One region of the Bacillus hominis genome, then DNA from elsewhere that is predicted to be linked to it. Evidence: predicted binding sites of a transcription regulator. Region 1 holds the regulator's gene; the other holds the start of a gene.
The links. The regulator NrdR, encoded in region 1, represses ribonucleotide reductase genes. The targets are predictions, from matches to a motif close to AACACNATATATNGTGTT.
Positions count from the first base shown of each region.

Region 2: a site for NrdR is predicted at 2,464-2,481, ahead of nrdI (class Ib ribonucleoside-diphosphate reductase assembly flavoprotein NrdI). Genes of this name have one in related genera too.

Region 1 is NZ_JAUCFS010000005.1:4,166,289-4,176,184, reverse strand. Features, by position in the region: gene polA (DNA polymerase I) at 1-1,047, shown strand, start outside; gene mutM (DNA-formamidopyrimidine glycosylase) at 1,060-1,890, shown strand; gene ytaF (sporulation membrane protein YtaF) at 1,963-2,595, shown strand; gene coaE (dephospho-CoA kinase) at 2,647-3,249, shown strand; gene QUF93_RS24250 (glyceraldehyde-3-phosphate dehydrogenase) at 3,359-4,387, shown strand; gene speD (adenosylmethionine decarboxylase) at 4,774-5,157, shown strand; gene nrdR (transcriptional regulator NrdR) at 5,354-5,815, shown strand; gene QUF93_RS24235 (replication initiation and membrane attachment family protein) at 6,109-7,515, shown strand; gene dnaI (primosomal protein DnaI) at 7,549-8,487, shown strand; gene ytxC (putative sporulation protein YtxC) at 8,878-9,759, shown strand; T-box leader at 9,791-9,896, shown strand, end outside.
Region 2 is NZ_JAUCFS010000005.1:1,287,606-1,297,501, reverse strand. Features, by position in the region: gene QUF93_RS08955 (ribonucleotide reductase barrel domain-containing protein) at 1-558, opposite strand, end outside; partial or broken gene QUF93_RS08950 (ribonucleotide reductase barrel domain-containing protein) at 941-2,068, opposite strand; gene nrdI (class Ib ribonucleoside-diphosphate reductase assembly flavoprotein NrdI) at 2,055-2,414, opposite strand; gene QUF93_RS08940 (hypothetical protein) at 2,892-3,209, opposite strand; gene ykzS (protein YkzS) at 3,380-3,574, opposite strand; gene QUF93_RS08930 (GNAT family N-acetyltransferase) at 3,836-4,414, shown strand; gene QUF93_RS08925 (histidine phosphatase family protein) at 4,475-5,077, opposite strand; gene QUF93_RS08920 (hypothetical protein) at 5,169-5,324, opposite strand; gene QUF93_RS08915 (YkvS family protein) at 5,582-5,767, shown strand; gene queF (preQ(1) synthase) at 5,816-6,313, opposite strand; gene queE (7-carboxy-7-deazaguanine synthase QueE) at 6,332-7,048, opposite strand; gene queD (6-carboxytetrahydropterin synthase QueD) at 7,041-7,532, opposite strand; gene queC (7-cyano-7-deazaguanine synthase QueC) at 7,532-8,194, opposite strand; PreQ1 riboswitch class I at 8,288-8,331, opposite strand; gene QUF93_RS08890 (ATP-binding protein) at 8,540-9,748, shown strand; gene QUF93_RS08885 (DUF6254 family protein) at 9,758-9,874, opposite strand.

The DNA of each region.
Region 1 (9,896 bases):
AATTCACCGAAGCAGCTTGGGGTTATTCTGTTTGAAAACTTAAATTTACCTGTTATTAAAAAGACGAAAACAGGTTATTCTACGTCTGCTGATGTACTAGACAAGCTTATGGATCATCATGCAATCATTCCGAAGATTTTACACTACCGTCAATTAGGGAAACTAAACTCTACATATATTGAAGGGTTATTAAAAGTTGTACATGACGATTCATCTAAAATTCACACTCGATTTAACCAAGTGTTAACGCAAACGGGACGACTAAGTTCAACGGAACCAAACTTGCAAAATATCCCGATTCGCTTAGAAGAGGGAAGGAAGATTCGTCAGGCGTTTATTCCTTCAGAAGAGGGATGGATTATGTACGCAGCCGATTATTCACAAATTGAACTTCGTGTGCTTGCTCATATTGCAAAAGATAAAGGTTTAGTTGAAGCGTTCCAACATGACATGGATATTCATACGAAAACAGCTATGGATGTATTCGGTGTTGGAAAAGATGAAGTGACATCTAATATGAGACGACAAGCAAAAGCTGTAAACTTCGGCATTGTATACGGTATTAGTGATTACGGCCTTTCACAAAACTTAGGAATCACGAGAAAAGCGGCAGGGGAATTTATTGAAAGGTATTTAGAAAGCTTCCCTGGAGTACAAGAATATATGGCTGACATTGTAAAAGATGCGAAGCAAAAAGGATATGTTTCAACGTTATTAAATCGCCGTCGTTACATTCCAGAAATTACGAGCCGTAACTTTAATTTACGTAGCTTTGCAGAGCGTACAGCGATGAATACACCAATTCAAGGTAGTGCGGCGGATATTATTAAAAAGGCTATGATTATTATGGCGGATCGATTAGAAGAAGAAGGTCTACAAGCTCGCTTACTTCTGCAAGTACACGATGAATTGATCTTTGAAGCACCAAAAGAAGAAGTGGAAAAACTAGAGAAGCTTGTACCTGAAGTAATGGAGCATGCAATTGAACTAGCAGTTCCGTTAAAAGTTGATTATTCTTACGGCCCAACTTGGTACGACGCGAAATAAGGAAGTGATGAAATGCCTGAATTACCAGAGGTTGAAAATGTTAGACGGACGCTTGAAAATCTTGTGACGGGAAAAACGATTGAAGATGTCATCGTTACCTATCCTAAAATAGTAAAACGCCCAGATGACGCGGAAATCTTTAAAGAAATGCTAAGAGGCGAGACAATTGAAAATATAAAGCGAAGAGGAAAGTTTTTGCTTTTATATGTAACGAATTATGTCATTGTTTCACATTTGCGTATGGAAGGTAAGTTTTTACTGCATCAAGAGGGTGAGCCGATTGATAAACATACGCATGTCCGTTTCTTATTTACAGATGGAACTGAATTACATTATAAAGATGTGAGAAAGTTTGGTACGATGCATCTCTTTAAGAAAGGTGAAGAATTGAATCAAATGCCCCTTGCTGACTTAGGACCGGAGCCATTTGATGCTGAATTGACACCGAAGTATTTGCAAGAGAGATTGCAAAAGACAAATCGTAAAATAAAAGTCGTATTATTAGACCAGCGTCTTTTAGTAGGGCTTGGAAATATATATGTAGATGAAGTATTATTCCGTTCTCATATTCATCCAGAGCGAGAAGCGTCATCTTTAACGGAAGAAGAAATTGAGAGAGTTTACGAAGCGATTGTTACAACGCTAGGCGAAGCAGTGAAGCGAGGCGGAAGTACAATTAGAACGTATATCAATTCGCAAGGGCAAATCGGTTCATTCCAAGAACTTCTAAATGTATATGGAAAAAAGGGAGAACCGTGTGTGACTTGCGGTACGATTTTAGAAAAAACAGTTGTTGGTGGAAGAGGAACACATTACTGCCCAATTTGTCAGCCTAGAATATAGAAAAGAGATAACATCGGATAGGCATTTGTCATATACATACAGCAGAGCTATGTATAAGGGAGGAGTTTACCGATGTACCTTTATTTATCTCTTATTTTATTAGCTTTTACATTAAGCTTAGATAGCTGTAGTGTAGGGCTAACATACGGGTTAAGGAGCGTAAGAATTCCACTAAGATCAATTATAATTATCGGAATCTGTTCAGCGGCTGTTATGCTCGTTTCAATGGGAATTGGACATATGATCGCGAAAATTTTTTCACCTGTTATCGCAACGCGTATCGGTGGGCTTGTTCTTATTGGAATAGGGATTTGGGTATTATACCAATTTTTTCGGAGTGATAAAAAAGAAGAACCGAAGCAAGAGGAGAAGGTTTGGAAATTAGAGATTGCTTCACTAGGACTAGTGATTCAAATTTTACGGAAACCGACTGTTGCGGATTTTGATAAATCGGGCACCATTTCTGCAGGAGAAGCGCTACTTCTTGGTATAGCTCTTTCTGTAGATTCGTTTGGTGCTGGAATTGGTGCATCTTTATTAGGTTATGCACCTGCTATGATGGCGATATTAGTCGCGGTTATGAGTTCTTTATTTTTATTTATTGGAATGAAGCTTGGTACGGTTTTGTCGAATATGAAATGGTTACAAAAATTTACATTCCTGCCTGGGGTATTACTCATTATTATTGGAATTTGGAAAATGTAAGTATGGGCGTGGAACACTAGTTTCGCGCCTTTTATTATGAGGGGGATTATGATGACAGTAGTAATTGGATTAACAGGGGGCATTGCAAGTGGAAAAAGTACAGTGTCTCAAATGTTTCGCGAGCTAAGTATACCAGTTATTGATGCAGATATTATTGCGCGAGAAGTTGTAGAACGAGGAAAACCAGCATATAACAAAATTGTAGAAGTATTTGGAACGGAAGTGTTACAAAAAGACGGAGAACTGGATCGACCGAAATTAGGAAGTGTCGTTTTCCATAATGAAGAAAAACGATTGCAGTTAAATAAAATTGTTCATCCGGCAGTGCGTGAGGAAATGAATATGCAAAAGGAAATGTACATAAAAGAAGGTGTGCAAGCGGTTGTGTTAGATATTCCTCTTTTATTTGAAAGTAAATTAACGAGTCTCGTTGATCGCGTTTTAGTTGTAGCGGTTACGCCGAATACACAATTAGACCGTTTAATGAAACGAAATAACTTTTCAGAAGAAGAAGCAACGGTGCGTATTCAATCTCAAATGCCATTAGAAGAAAAAGTGAAGAATGCAGATGAAGTGATAAATAATGATGGCACAATTATGGGAACGAAAACACAATTACAGGTAATTTTAAAGAAGTGGAACATTATTGATTAAAAAATTGTGAAATTAATGAAAATGCTTAGTGACATTCCTCCTTTTTGTGTTATACTAATATTGGGATTTGAGATAAATAGTATAACGCATTCAAGGGGGATAACATATTATGACTCGTGTGGCAATTAATGGATTTGGACGTATTGGGAGAATGGTGTTTCGTCAAGCAATAAAAGAAAGCGCATTCGAAATTGTAGCAATCAATGCAAGCTATCCGTCCGAAACGTTAGCACATTTAATTAAATATGATACAGTACACGGTAAGTTTGCCGGAACAGTGGAAGCATTTGAAGATCACTTATTAGTAGATGGGAAAATGATTCGCCTTTTAAACAACCGTGATCCAAAGGAATTGCCTTGGACAGATCTAGGTGTTGAAGTTGTAATTGAAGCAACTGGTAAATTTAATTCAAAAGAAAAAGCAATTCTTCACGTTGAAGCTGGAGCGAAAAAAGTTATTTTAACAGCGCCTGGTAAAAATGAAGATGTAACAATTGTAGTTGGTGTGAATGAAGACCAATTAGATATTACAAAACATACCGTTATTTCAAATGCATCTTGTACAACAAACTGTTTAGCACCTGTTGTAAAGGTGTTAGATGAGCAGTTTGGAATTGAAAACGGTTTAATGACAACTGTTCACGCTTATACAAATGACCAAAAAAATATTGATAACCCACATAAAGATTTAAGAAGAGCACGTGCTTGCGGACAGTCAATCATTCCTACAACGACGGGTGCTGCGAAAGCGCTTGCAAAAGTTCTTCCACATTTAAATGGAAAACTTCATGGTATGGCACTTCGTGTACCAACACCAAACGTGTCTCTTGTTGATTTAGTAGTAGACGTAAAACGTGATGTAACAGTTGAAGATATTAATGAAGCGTTCAAAACTGTTGCAAACGGTGCGTTAAAAGGAATTGTAGAATTCAGTGAAGAGCCTTTAGTGTCTATCGACTTTAATACAAATACACACTCAGCTATTATTGATGGTTTATCTACAATGGTAATGGGTGATCGTAAAGTGAAAGTACTTGCTTGGTATGATAACGAGTGGGGCTACTCTCGTCGTGTTGTAGATCTTGTAACGTTAGTTGTTGATGAATTAGCAAAACAAGAAAATGTGCAACATATTTAAGTGAATAAGGGAGAGGGCAAGTGAATATTTGCTCTCTTTTTTTATTTTTTTCTGAAAAGAAAAAAATTATATGGGTATATTTTCAAATAGTGGACATACCAAAAACGTTGTGATTACTGTATTTGTGAATCATTTATTTTTTTTAGGGAAAAGTAAAGAGGAAATTATGACAGAAAATCGAAAAAACTGTTGTTGCAAAATGAAAATAAACAAAGTATACTAACACTCGTAAACTTAAGAGCTGAGGTACGTAGTCGCTACTTAAAGGGTTAGGACCTCTCTGGACTAACTTTCCCCCGTGGTAGTGGAGCAAGCCAAATTGCAAATTAGTTTTCAATTCGAACAGTTAGAATAAATTTACAAGGGGGAACTGTAGAATGGATACTATGGATACGATGGGTCGTCACGTAATCGCTGAACTTTGGGATTGCGATTTCGACAAGCTTAATGACATGCCGTATATTGAACAATTATTTGTGGATGCAGCACTAAGAGCTGGTGCTGAAGTACGTGAGGTTGCTTTTCATAAATTTGCACCACAAGGTGTAAGTGGAGTGGTAATTATCTCGGAATCACATTTAACAATTCATAGCTTTCCGGAGCACGGTTATGCAAGTATTGATGTTTATACTTGTGGGGATCGTATTGATCCAAATGTTGCTGCAGAATATATTGCAGAAGGTTTAAACGCGAAAACGCGTGAGAGCATCGAGCTTCCTCGAGGCACTGGTAGCTTCGAAATTAAGCAGAGAGAAACAAAAGCTCTTTAAAAAAGAACATAATTGATTTAAAATGTAAAGAGGTGTATAATGCACCTCTTTTTTAGTTTATATAAAATAGGATCACGATATGTAATAACTTAGAGTGGTCATTGTAGAAGAATGAGTTATATAATATTGTATATATATTTTCACATGTAGGTGAGTAGCGAAAGAATAAAGATTATATTGTAAAGGAGTGAATGAATTGCGTTGTCCATCCTGTTTTCATAATGGCACAAGAGTGTTAGATTCGCGTCCGGTAGACGAGGGGCGTTCTATTCGAAGAAGAAGAGAGTGTGAAAGTTGTTTAAGTCGCTTTACGACATTTGAAAGAGTAGAAGAATCACCTCTTATCGTTGTTAAAAAAGAAGGAACACGAGAAGAGTTTAATAAAGAGAAAATTTTACGCGGTTTAATTAAAGCGTGTGAAAAAAGACCTGTATCTTTAAGGCAGTTAGAAGAAGTAACACAAAGTGTGGAGCGTGAACTTCGTAACTTAGGTATATCAGAAGTGAAAAGTGATATGATTGGTGAAATTGTTATGGAAGAACTTCGTGATATTGATGATGTTGCTTACGTACGTTTTGCTTCTGTGTATCGTCAATTTAAAGATTTAAATGTATTTATTGAAGAATTAAAAGATATACTGCAAAAAGAGAGAGAGTAGAAGGAATCTCTTTATATACTGTAAGTAAACGAGATAAGAGAGCTAGAAGCGGAAGCTAATAGCTCTTTTTCGCTAATAAAGTGAAACTTTAATCATTGGGTGGTTCATCCCCAATAATTATTAGCCTTCACCAATCGGGCACTTACGGGAATTTATCTCCCACCTAACTTCCTCGCATTCGCCGAATTTTGAGGTGGGAGTCTTACTGTCCGCAAATAGCGGAATAAATTATATAATAAAGATAGAACGAGTGAAATATAGGTTAGATTGGATGAGAGAAAGGAAAAGCAAGAATGGAAAAACAGTCATGGATGGAGCTATTGCCGATTGATCGTTATAAAGTAAGTGCGAAAGGGTTGTTACATAATTACGACCGGAAAGTATTAACGATGTTGTATCAGCCGTTAATAGGTAGTAGAGCTTTTAGCTTATACATGACGCTATGGGGAGAGTTAGAGCAAGATCGTGTGTTTGGAAAAGAGAATACACATCACTCTCTTATGGTGACTATGCAAATGCAACTTCCTGAAATATATGGGGAACGAGTAAAGTTAGAAGCGATTGGTCTTTTAAATGTATATATTAAGAAAGAAAAAGATATTCGAATGTTTATATATGAATTGCAACCACCTTTATCTCCGAAGCAGTTTTTTGATGATATTGTTTTAAGTATCTTTTTATATAATCGCTTGAGTCGGACAAAATACAACCAAGTAAAGCAATATTTCTTAGAAGAAGAATTCGATTTTGCTTCTTATGAAAATGTTACGCGCTCCTTCAACGATGTATTTGATTCGTTTAACCCAGGTCAGTTTGAATATGCGCAAGAAGAACTGCGTATCCCGAAAACGACAACTATGCCAAGTAACGAGAATGGGGATGCTCCGAAAGTTTGGAATGATTTCTTTGATTTCTCTTTATTTGTAGAAGGACTATCAGCGCTTGTTCCTAAAAAGGCGATTACAGATCAAGTGAGAGAATGTGTCATTACACTCGCTTATGTGTACGGTGTGGATGTGTTATCGATGCAAAATATCGTTCTTGGCGCAGTGACAGAGATACAAACAATTGATATCGAAAGGCTTCGGAAGGGAGCACGCGATTGGTATCAATTCGAAAATGGTCAAGCATTACCTGTATTAAGTGAAAGGGTGCAACCTCATGCTGCTCGTACCATGAAAGAGAAAGAACCATCTACGCAAGAAGAGATGCTAATGAAGCAGTTAGAGGAAATCTCGCCAAAACAACTGTTGAAAGAGATTTCAGGCGGTGCAGAGGCGACGAAAGCGGACTTGCAAATCGTTGAGGATGTAATGATAAACCAAAAGTTAACGCCAGGGGTTGTGAATGTACTTATTTATTACGTTATGCTACGCTCAGATATGAAGCTTGCTAAAACGTATGTCGAGAAGATTGCTGGACATTGGGCGCGAAAAAAGGTCGGTACAGTAGGTGAGGCGATGGCGCTAGCGAAAGAAGAGAATCGTCAATATCAAGAGTGGGCTGAGACGAAGAAAAAAGGTCGTACGGCGAAGAAAACGGTACGAAGCGAAATGGTACCAGATTGGCTTAAAGAAGAGCCGAAAGAAGAAGTGAAAGAAACTGTGAAAAACGACGTGAGTGTGGAGAAAAATTCAAGTTCGTTAGAAGATGAACGGAAGCGATTAGAAGAAGTGTTAAAAAAATATAAGCGTGATTAATAGAAGAGAATGAACGCTCTTTGAGGTGAGGAAATGGAGCATATTCAAAATTCGTTTGCGAAGTTAATGGAAAATAAAAACTTTAAAAATAGATATGAAGTGTTAAAAGCAGAAGTAATGGCGCACCCACGTGTGAAAGAATTTATAGACGAACATAAAGGTGAAGTAACGACTTCGATGATTGAACGAAGTCTTGTGAAGTTATATGAATACATTGGACAAAGTGTAGGGTGCGCTGATTGTCCAAATTTAGGATCATGTAAAAATATGCTACAAGGATATGAGCCGAAGCTCGTCATCCAAGGTAAGATGATTGATATTCAATACGATCGTTGCATTAGAAAAGTAGCATATGATGAGAGAAAAAAATATGAAAAACTTGTTCAAAGTGTATATATGCCAGCTGACATTTTACAGGCAACGATGGAAAACTTAGATCCGTCCGATTTAGATGCACGTATTGATGCAATTGGGGCAGCGAATGAATTTTTAAGCGCATATAAACCAGGTGAAAAAGTGCAAGGTTTATATTTGTACGGTAAATTTGGTGTAGGGAAAACGTATCTTTTAGGGGCAATTGCGAATGAGCTTGCTCAAAAGAAAATAAGTTCGATGCTCGTATACTTTCCAGAATTTTTACGTGAAATTAAAAGTTCGATTCAAGATAATTCGATTGGCGAAAAGATTGATGCGGTGAAACGCGTACAAGTTTTAATGTTAGATGATATTGGAGCAGAAGCGATGTCAAGCTTTGTACGTGATGATGTGCTCGGCGCAATTTTGCAGTTCCGTATGTTAGAAAACTTACCGACGTTCTTTACATCTAACTTTGATTTTAAGGAGTTGGAACATCATTTAACGTATACACAGCGCGGTGAAGCAGAAAAAATGAAAGCAGCTCGTATTATGGAACGAATTAGATATTTAGCGAAACCAATTCCGATTGGTGGGAAGAACCGTCGTAATAAGTAAAGAGCGAGCTGAGAAGCTTGCTCTTTTTTATCCCGCTATTTGCCGGGCAGTAAGACTCCCACCTCAAAATTCGGCTGTAAAGCAAAGAAGTTAGGTGGGAGTCGGGCTGCCCGTAAAAGCCCGATTGGTGAAGGCTAATAATCAGTGGAGGATGGACAAAACCTCCACTGATTAAAGTTTCACTTTATTTTAATCATTTTTTCAGAGTAGCTTGTATCATTTTTTTCTCCCTCCCTTAATATATATAAAATTAGCAAGCCATATCGAGTGGATGTTCTAACGATGGGAGATAGGTTTCTACTAAGAGTGAACTTCCATAGATCGGACTCTTATAGGATTTGTAACGTATAGATGCAATCCTTTAGAGCGGGGATAAAAGGGGGGACAAAAGTGATTGAAATTTGCTTCGAAGAAAAAAATGATGCTGTGCACGTATACAGACAACTAACGAAAAGAACGGAATCCTTATATAAGGAAACAAGTGTATATTTAAACGAACAAAAGGTTGTTATTCATATACCATTATGTGAATCGAATTATATTGAAAAGATTTTATTGCCAGTATTACTATATTTCATTATGAATGTGAAACAAAATGAATGGATTCATACCATTTTAAAGGAAAAGTTTTTTTATGAAGAACAAGAAGAGTGTCATCAAATATTGCATATGGCACATGAGATTTTAAAGGAAAGAAGAAAAGGAGTAGCTCGTGATTTAACACGTCAAAAATTTGAATCTTATATTGCTTCGTCTTTGAATGATTGGCTTTGTGATCCGCTCTCATTCTCGTTTTCATCATACGTTCGTTTTCGTCTTCGTACATATAGGGAAATGGTAGCTAGGCTTGCTGAAGTTGCAATTGATGAGTATAAGATGGAGCAGGAATATCAAATGTTCATTGAGACACTTCGCCAACAAGTAAGTAGCCGGAAATCACGTTTGTCCTGTGTACATCTTATTTTTGATGAAAGTTTTATTTTCTATGATGATAAAGGTAGACGTTTAAAACAGGAGAAATTGGTTCAATATATAGATGAAGAATTATTAAAGAAACAGGATGTATATATCGATACGAAAGTAATTGCACCACTTCTTTCTATTTCGCCGAAAAAGATTTATTTATATACGAAAGAACAAGATCATAATATGATTATTACTTTGCGAAATGTATTTCAGGAACGAGTGCAACTACATGGATTACATGAATTTGAGCGCAATGTGAAAAATTTAAAAAATAAAGGTAACGCCCTTGATTTTCTAAGTTTTTGAGCATATAATTACCTACATAAATGAAATATATCGAAATGTTATGATGAGGACATGGGTAGTTTTCTACGATTTTCAGAGAGGGAAGCCTTAGGGTGTGAGCTTCCTAGTACGGGATTATTACTTACCACCTCTAAACT
Region 2 (9,896 bases), 2.9 Mb from region 1:
TAATCCATTCTTCTTCACTTGCTCTTTTAAACTTGTCCAATCTTCTTTTGTTGGAATATGAATTCCTTCAAATAGTTGCTGAACTTTTTCAGTTACTGGGCTGTAATCTGTTGTTTCATACTTTTCAAAGTATGTGCCGTTCGCATAATCAGACTTATCGAAGTCTTTAAATGTTTCGTCTTTTTCTTTAGCGATTTCCATACTTTTCTCAATCGAGTAGTAATTTAACATCATAAAGAATGTACGAGCGAATTCTTTCGCTTCAGCACTTTCATAAGCGATTTTATTTTTTGCTAAATATCCGTGTAAGTTCATTGCACCAAGTCCAACTGAATGAAGCTCATCATTTGCTTTTTTCACAGTTGGGGCATTCGGAATGATCGTCATATCAGAAACAGCTGTTAAAGCTTCCATTCCCGCATGAACTGCTTCACGAATTTCTTTATTTTCCATTACGTTTACGATATTTAACGATCCTAAGTTACAGTTAATATCACGACGGATAATGTCTTCTGTACCGTAATCATTTATTTCAGAAGTTTCTTGTAGCTGGAAGATTTCTGTCTCGAATGTTCAACCGAGTTCGCTACTGCTCGGTCCGTTGCTCATGCAACTGCTGTATGTCACCATACAGGACAGACTATATCATCACCTACAGCATTACCTGGTTAGGTGCTCCGCTTTTCGAACGCCAATCGCTTGCGCTCTACTCCCATAAGGGATAGTCGTTAGGCTTTTACTTATCTTAATCTTTCAGAAAATCTCTTATTACTTTATGTTGTTCAATAACTCTGCTATACAAAATAATAAGATACATTCTGAACTTTTATATTTTCATTCTAAGATAAGATTTAGCACGGTAGGTTACCTCAAACTTGAGGCTTTCCCCGTTTAACGGAGTTTTCGACTAGCATTTCTACTAGAAGGTGCTACATATTTAACACAAGTTCGACATCTTCACAGTTCCAATATCCTTCAGTGGATGTTGGTTATTTGCATTTGATTTAAACATTAAGTATGGGTAACCAGACTCAAGCTGAATCATAGCAATTTTAATAAGCATATCACGCGCACTAATATCTAGTGGCTTCTTCTTCACTTTCGGATTGCTCATTAATTCATCGTACATTTCGTCGATATCTATATCATCTAAATGTTTTCCGTACTCTTTAAATACTGTATAAGGCGCGAAAACATGGAAAGGTTCGTTTTTCTCAGCAAGCTCAAAGAACTTACTTGGAACGATAATTCCGATTGATAGAGACTGAATACGGCTCTTCTCATCGGCATTTATTTTTTTTGTATCAAGGAATTCAATAATATCCCAATGGAAAATGTTTAAGTATACAGCGCCGGCACCTTTTCGTTGACCAAGTTGATTCGCATATGAAAACGAATCTTCAAGCAATTTCATAACAGGCACTACACCACTTGCGGCATTTTCGATACCTTTAATTTGCTCACCACGTGCGCGTAGCTTAGATAAGTTTAAAGCTACTCCACCACCGATTTTCGATAATTGCATTGCAGTATTAATGTTAAAGCCGATTGAATTTAAGCTATCATCCATCTCTAACAAGAAACAAGACACCATTTCTCCTCTTCTGCTTCTTCCCGCATTTAAAAAGGTTGGTGTCGCTGGTTGGTAGTTTTGTTTTACAATCATGCTTGCGAAGTGTTTTGCCTTCGCAACATCACCGCGTCCTAAGTATAATGAAACAATTGCTACACGATCTTCATAGCTTTCTAAGTATTGTTTTTGATCATTCGTTTTTAACGCATAATCTTTATAGAACTTAGATGCTGCCATATAAGATTGGAACTCGAAGTTTTCACCATAAGCGATGTTATATACTCCTTCTACTTCCTCCAAGTTATACTCGTCCAGAACGTTGTAATAGTAATCGTGTTCTTTCATATACTCCATTCGCTCTGCCACGCTATTAAAATGAACGGTATTCTCTCTAGCTTCTTCCATAAAGACTTCTAATGCCTCTTTATCTTTATGAAGCTGATAAAAACCGTCCTGCATTTGCGTGATTTCATTATTCAGTTCAATGTGTCGCAATCTCCCGCACCCTTTCTTTAAAATATTCTACATCATTATTTGTTCCAGATAACTCAAATTTTGATACAATAGGCACTTCATATTTAGTAGAAATTTTGTCAGCACTTGCACCAAACATGTCTCCCCAATTACGATTGCCACTTGCAGATACGCCTTTTAATTTTTCATTATTGCGTTCTAAAAAGTCTAAAACACGTTCCGGTACATTGCCAAAACCTGTTGTATACGTAATAAGAATAAAGTCTTCATCTAATACTAGAGCTTCATCAATTTGAACGGCCGGCATATTTAATTTGTGGATGAAACGCTTCACGTTTCCTGTCATAGAATCATATGCAACTAACATTTCCGACCCTCCCTCTCCAATCTATATTCTCTGTATGTCGTTTCTTGATTTCTCTATATATTGTATTACGTTTCAAAATAAGACACAAGATATATGTATAAATTCTTTCTTTTTTTAACTTTTACTTTTCGACATGACCGTCGATTTTTTTCAATACAAAGACTATGAAACAACATTCTAAAACTCATGTCAATAAAGTGCTTTTCAAAAAAGTTGTCAACGAATTTAACCTTATTTTAAAAAAAGTTAACAATATTTTTTGTCATAAAACAGTAAATGCTGGAGTAATATATTTCTCCAGCATCACGCAAAAAAGAACAGACCTTAAACGATAATCTGTTCCAAAAAACGATTACATTTATCAATTTTACTTTATTAAATATTATACATACTCTTTCGTTCCTCGTTACATACTAAAAGATAACTATTATAGAAAAAGATTATTATTATGGAACTTCAATTTATTTATGAAAAAAATTATTCAGAGTGCTCAATACGCAAAATATCTTTTACAAATATATGATGTGGATTCTCATCTTTATCGAGCATTGTACATACAGGAGCTTCTTCATCAAAGTATACGATCATTCCCTCTACGTACTGATATGTATGTTGAACTTGTACAGTTACTTTAATTTCTACTGCTTGCTCATATGCTCTTTTTATTTTCTGAAGCATTTTTGCTGAACATTTTCGTTTCTCTGGATACATAACCATTCCCATAAACCTATTCCCAGCTCTATCTTTCCACATATAATCCCAATGTGGCAATATGCCTTGTTTAAAATCTCCCATAATTCTCCTCTCCTTTATCTTCTATTTATCCCGCTATTTTCGGGCAGTAAGACTCCCACCTTGAAATTCGATGGATACAAGGAAGTCAGGTGGGAGATAACTGCCCGTAAATGCCCGATTGGTTCAACTAATAATCAGTGGGGGATGCCCCCACTGATTAAAGTTTCACTTTATGAACGTGGTGTTTCTGAATATGTATAAATTACCTGTCCACCGCGCTGTGCGTTCCCGATAATATGTTTAAAATCTTCTCGACTTACAACAACTTCCCTGAACGTATAAAATACATCTTTCGTCGCAACATACTCCTTTATTTCACCATTTTTCAGCTGATCCAAAATTGCATTTGCTAATTGTTTATCCATGTATTTCACCTCTCTGCAATAGTTTATTTTATCGCATCTTCTATATGTCGACAACGGTAAAATTATCCCGTTACTATTATATAATTCACTTTTATTATTTTTATAGCTATATCACTTTATTATATTCGCACTAAATATCATATACTAACATAGCTACTTCTCTATATCAAACTTTTTGACGCTCTGTACAACAAAGTTCCAAGCCACTGTTTGTTATTTTATTTTATGCTACAATATATACATAGAACTAGGAGGGATACTATGATTCGGAAAGCAAAAAAGACAGATGCGGTAGGAGTAGCACCTTTACTGTATGACGCTCTGCACGAAATTGCTGAAAAAATCACAGGTAGCACAATTGAAGCAAAAGTAATACTAGGGCTTGAAACATGGTTCGCAAAAGAAAATAATCGATTGAGCTATGAAAACTGTTTAGTGGCTGAACAAGATGGAAAAGTAGTTGGAGTTATTGTCGTTTATCACGGTAGTGACGCTGAACAACTTGATGCACCAATCGTACACCACTTAAGAGAACTACATGAAGACGAATTCATTACGTTAGAAAAAGAAGCTGAACTTGATGAGTATTATATTGACACGTTGTCAGTTTCAAATATGTACAGTGGACGTGGCATTGGCTCTAAATTAATCGATGCAGCTGAACTTCATGCAACTGAAAAAGGGCATGAAAAAATCGCCTTACTTGTTAATTTAGAAAACAAACGCGCTTTTTCACTATATGAAAAACTTGGTTACAAAGAAGATAAAATCGTTATGCTCGTCGGCGAACCGTATGCCCATCTAATAAAACCATTACGGTCATTGGTTTCTATATATTAAAAGGACAATTCTTTTTTGCTTGTTATGTAGAGAAAGAGGCTGCCAAAGAGACAGCCTCTTTTAAGTTAATTTTGTATTTAATACATTTCCATCCATCTCCTCATGAAATGTATACGTTGTACATCCCCATGGCTTCCTATGAAAAATAGGCGAACCAGACCATCCCATCGCCCTCAGTTCAGTCCCAATCATCGCATTAAAATAACTATGACCTACAAGGGCAATACGTCCATGTACGAGCGCATAGCGGTGCAACATATTAGCAGCTTGCCTTGCTCTTTCTCGTACTTCCTTATAAGACTCAACATCTTTACTATAACCAAATATCCATCGTGTACGTCCAATAAACATCCATACATTAGGTTTACATTTCAACCATTTTGGAGCATAAAAACTCGTTGGAACTTCAGCTTCCCTAAAAAGAGGATTTTGCACAAAAGATAAAGAATCAGTTAATTCGGCTGTTGATTGCGCAGCACGCCTCTGATCACTCGTTACGACCAATTTCGCTGATTCAATCATCTCAATTGTTTCAATTGGTATAGGAGTTTCTTTTACGGTAGTCCCTAAATCATATTGCTTCATCCATTCACGAAATGAAATAATTGTCATTGGCTCTATAGTACTGTCCAAACGACCATGACGAATAAAAGAAATTCGCATTCTTCCCACTCCCCATTCATCACTTACGAACTATATTACGTACTATTTCTTATTGCCATCATACCATGCATAAAAAGAAAGTTATATATCATTACATATCCCCACCACTATGATGTGTTATTGATGTGTGCACACCATCCAGTCCATCAAAATATGTAGTTGTTTCATGATGACGCACTTTCTTCAACTGTATATAAGAAAATAAAAATAATAAAATCGCTATAAAGCTCCCCACAATTTCAAACATCATTTTACCGCCCCTAATTTCTCCCACTTTAGTAGGTCATTGTATTTTTTATTATACTCCTATATAAAGATGTATGCATTTTCATCCTTCCTCTCCTAAACAATATCTTTTTACATATTTCCTTACAAAAAGTGAATATTTTTCGACTTTTTACTTTGGAAACATTTACAAAGTAGTAAATATAGTTCAAAATAAGAGGAAATAAAAAAGCCCAAATTATTCTTTTTTTGGGAAAACTAGAACAAGGAGAGTTGCTTATGCAGATCGCAGAAACTGGAGATATCATCGAATTTAAAGGTGGAATGCAAGGCCGTGTTCAAAAGGTAAATCAAAACTCCGTTATTGTTGATATAACAATTATGGAGAATTTTAGAGAACTAGATATGGAACCTCTTACAGTTGTAAGCCATAAAAACTATACTGTCATTAATCAACATGCATAATATAATAGAAAGAAGGGATCTGTATATCATACAGATCCCTTCTTTCTATTAACGATTATCGATCGTTTCTGGATATAAATCGTGATTCATCATACGGTAATCTGCCATTTGCTCATACTTAGTTCCTGGGCGGCCGTAGTTACAGTAAGGATCGATTGAAATACCACCACGTGGTGTAAATTTCCCCCATACCTCAATATAGCGTGGATCCATTAATTTAATTAAATCATTCATAATAACGTTCATGCAATCTTCGTGGAAGTCACCATGATTTCGGAAGCTAAATAAATATAGCTTTAAAGATTTACTCTCTACCATTCTTTGTTCTGGAATGTAGCTAATATAAATTGTTGCAAAATCTGGTTGTCCTGTTTTCGGACATAAACTTGTAAATTCAGGACAGTTGAATTTTACAAAGTAATCACGGTTTGGATGGTTATTATCAAATACCTCTAAAATTCCCGGGCTATATTCAAATAAATATTTTGTATTTTGATTTCCTAGTAATGTTACATCTTTTAAATCTTCGTCTAATCTTCCTGCCATTTTAAACATCCCTTCTTGTTATACTCCTCGTTTATTTCCCCATACTAACGCATGGAGCTGAGGCAATACTTTCGCATCATTCATTTCTTTACAATTCACAGCTTTTTCAATAAGCCATTCATATTTTTCTAATAAGTTTTTTATAAGCACCGCATCATCCACTGTTTTCGTATCATCATTCCCTACTTGTAAGAAAAATGGTACATTCGGATAACGCTCATGCATCTTAACTGCATATTCAAAATCTTGATCATCGAATACTACTACTTTTAAACTAAAATCTTTCCCTGCTAGTTTATGAATAACAGAATCTAACATCTGAAAATCTGTTTTCATCGCCGAACTTGGTGGTTTTGGAGAAATCGTTACCTCATCAATTTGAAGCAACCAATCTTGCCATTTACTTCCTTGTGTTTCTATCGCTGTTCGCATTCCATTCTCCTTTAATATAGAAAGAAGAAATTGCATATTTTTCAGCAAAACAGGATTTCCACCTGAAATCGTAACATGAGAAAAGTTTTCTCCACCAATTTCTACAAGATCATTCCAAATATCTTCCGGTGTCATTTGTTTAATTTGATCTTTGGCCGATCCATCCCATGTAAAAGCAGAATCACACCAAGCACAGCTATAATCACAGCCCGCTGTACGGATAAACATTGTCTTTTGGCCTACAACCATTCCTTCTCCTTGAATAGTCGGACCAAATATTTCTAAGACGGGGATTTTACTCATCGAGCATCCACTCCCGTCTTACTTCCGCATAACTAGTCGGTGTCTCAAAAAGACGAACAAATTCAACGCGAGCTCCCTTGTATTCGTTCTCACGATTATCTTTCGTTAATGCTTCTGCCATCTTTTCATAAATCCAAACGACCATATTTTCAGCAGTCGTATTCATTTCTGGCAATGTTTCGTTTAAATAACGATGATCTAAATAAATTTCTATTTCATTTTTCCAAATCTCTTTTATATCTCCAAAGTCAATTGCAAGGCCTATTTCATTTACATATCCGCTAATTCCAAATACGACTTTATATGTGTGTCCATGTAAATTTTTACATTTCCCTTCATAGCAGTGTAAATGGTGCGCTGCATCAAATGTAAATTCCTTGCTGACCATTACTCTTTTATTATGATATTTGAGTTGTTCACGCTGAATATCCTTGTCCATTTTTTGTAAATTTTCTACGATGCGAAATCCAAAAAAGTTATCCATTAGTTGCTCGCTCCTTCGCGTTCTTGTAGATACGTATCTAATCCTGCTTTACGAAGTTGACATGCTGGACATTCACCGCAACCATCACCAATGATTCCGTTATAACATGTTAATGTTTTTTCTCTAACAAACTCAAATGCTCCAAGTTCATCAGATAATTTCCATGTCTCTGCTTTATCAATCCACATAAGTGGTGTATGAATAACAAACGGATAATCCATAGATAAATTTAATGTAACGTTTAATGATTTCACAAACACGTCACGACAATCTGGATAACCACTGAAATCAGTTTCGCATACACCCGTTACAATATGACGTGCTCCAACTTGTTTTGCTAATACAGCCGCAAATGATAAAAATAGTAAATTCCGTCCATCTACAAATGTTGATGGCAATTCACCTTCTTCATGTGTAATCTCCATATCCGTTCTCGTTAACGCATTTGGAGCAAGTTGATTTAATAAGCTCATATCTAGTACCGTATGTTTAATTCCTAACTCTTTCGCGATTTCCGCTGCACAATCAATTTCTAACTTATGACGTTGATTGTAATTAAACGTTACAGCTTCCACTTCTGCAAACTGTTGTATTGCCCAAAATAAACATGTTGTACTATCTTGTCCACCACTAAAAACAACAACTGCTTTTTCTTTTTTCATTTCACTCATTCTCCTTCTCTACTACGAATAAGAAGAAAGAACGTTCTTGAACTGTCACAATAAAAAAACAAAACAATACCTAAGGATATTGTTGTTTCTATAGTTTTTTATAGAGGGAGTTCGCGAACCTCTCCCATGCAGTGCACGGAATTTCTTCTTTCATTAACAAAGATTATTGTAACATATTGTATACTACCATAAAAAATTTCTGATTTTTTCCGCTATTTCACATTTCATTTCTTTCATTTTATAGTATGATTAATTTAATGTGAGAAGAGAGGAGGCATCCAACTGAAACTCTTTATTATTTATCTCTTTTTAAATATATTATCCATCCTTGTTACAATGCTTGTATATCATTTATTTTGGAATCAAAAAGGGAAACGCTCTCCAAAATTAAATTCAGCTATATTTATTATATTATGTTGCCTCGCTACCATACTATGTATCACTTTCGCAGCAAAAACAAATTATGGATTTCAATTTGATATGCGTCATATCGTATTAATTGTTGGTACATTAACAGGGGGGCCAATTGCTGGTGCTTCTATCTTAGCTGTATTAAACATATACCGCTTCTTATTAGGAGGAATAGGTGTTTTCCCATCCTTTATCGCTTCGGTTCTACTATTCATTGTTCTACTATTAACATACAAACTGTTTAACCGAAGTTCTAATCGTATAAAAATAGCACTCGCTATCTTTTACAGTCTCATATTCGGATTTGTCTGGATACCATTTTTCCTTTCAGAGGTTACAAATACGGCAGATTATATACCACATATTATCGTGTACGAACTATGTACGATGCTTGGTACAATTCTTATTTTATATTTGCTACACATATTACAAACACAAGTTCGTCTCCAAAATGAACTTATAAATGCTGAAAAATTTCATTTAATCGGTGAAATGGCAGCTTCTATCTCTCATGAAATTCGTAATCCTTTAACTGCAACGAAAGGGTTTTTACAACTTTTACAGTCAGATACATGTTCTGAGAAAGAACGAAAATTATATATCGACATAGCCATTAATGGTATCGAACAAGCAAATCATGTTCTTACAGACTACTTAACTTTTGCAAAACCGAGTATTGAAAAAGAACAACAATTACAAGTAGAGGAAGAATTACTTCATGCGTTATCTTTAATTACACCTCTCGCCAATTTAACAAATGTTCGTATACATTACATAAAACAAAGTACATCTTTCTTTATAGCTGGTGAAAAGCAAAAGCTGAACCAATGCTTATTAAATATTTTTAAAAACTGTATTGAGGCTATGCCTAACGGTGGTGACCTTATTCTTACATTAGTTCCAGACCATAAACATATACAATTATATATAAAAGATACAGGTATTGGTATGGATCAAGAACAAGTAAAACGCCTCGGGTCACCTTTCTACTCGACGAAAGAAAAAGGGACCGGACTCGGGATGATGGTCGTCTTCAGTGTTATTCAAGCAATGAATGGAAAGGTTGATATTATTAGTGAAAAAGGAACAGGTACAACATTTTTATTAACTTTCCCAATCATACAAAAAACGTGATGAAGTTCATCACGTTTTTTCTGTTCCTTCAACTAATTCTGCAAAAGCTTTCACCTTTCCATGTGGCTTTTGGTTTTCTTTCCGAGCTTTCCAAGCGCGCTCTTCTTCTCTCTTTTTCTTTGACATACTTTGTTCAACTCCTTCTAAC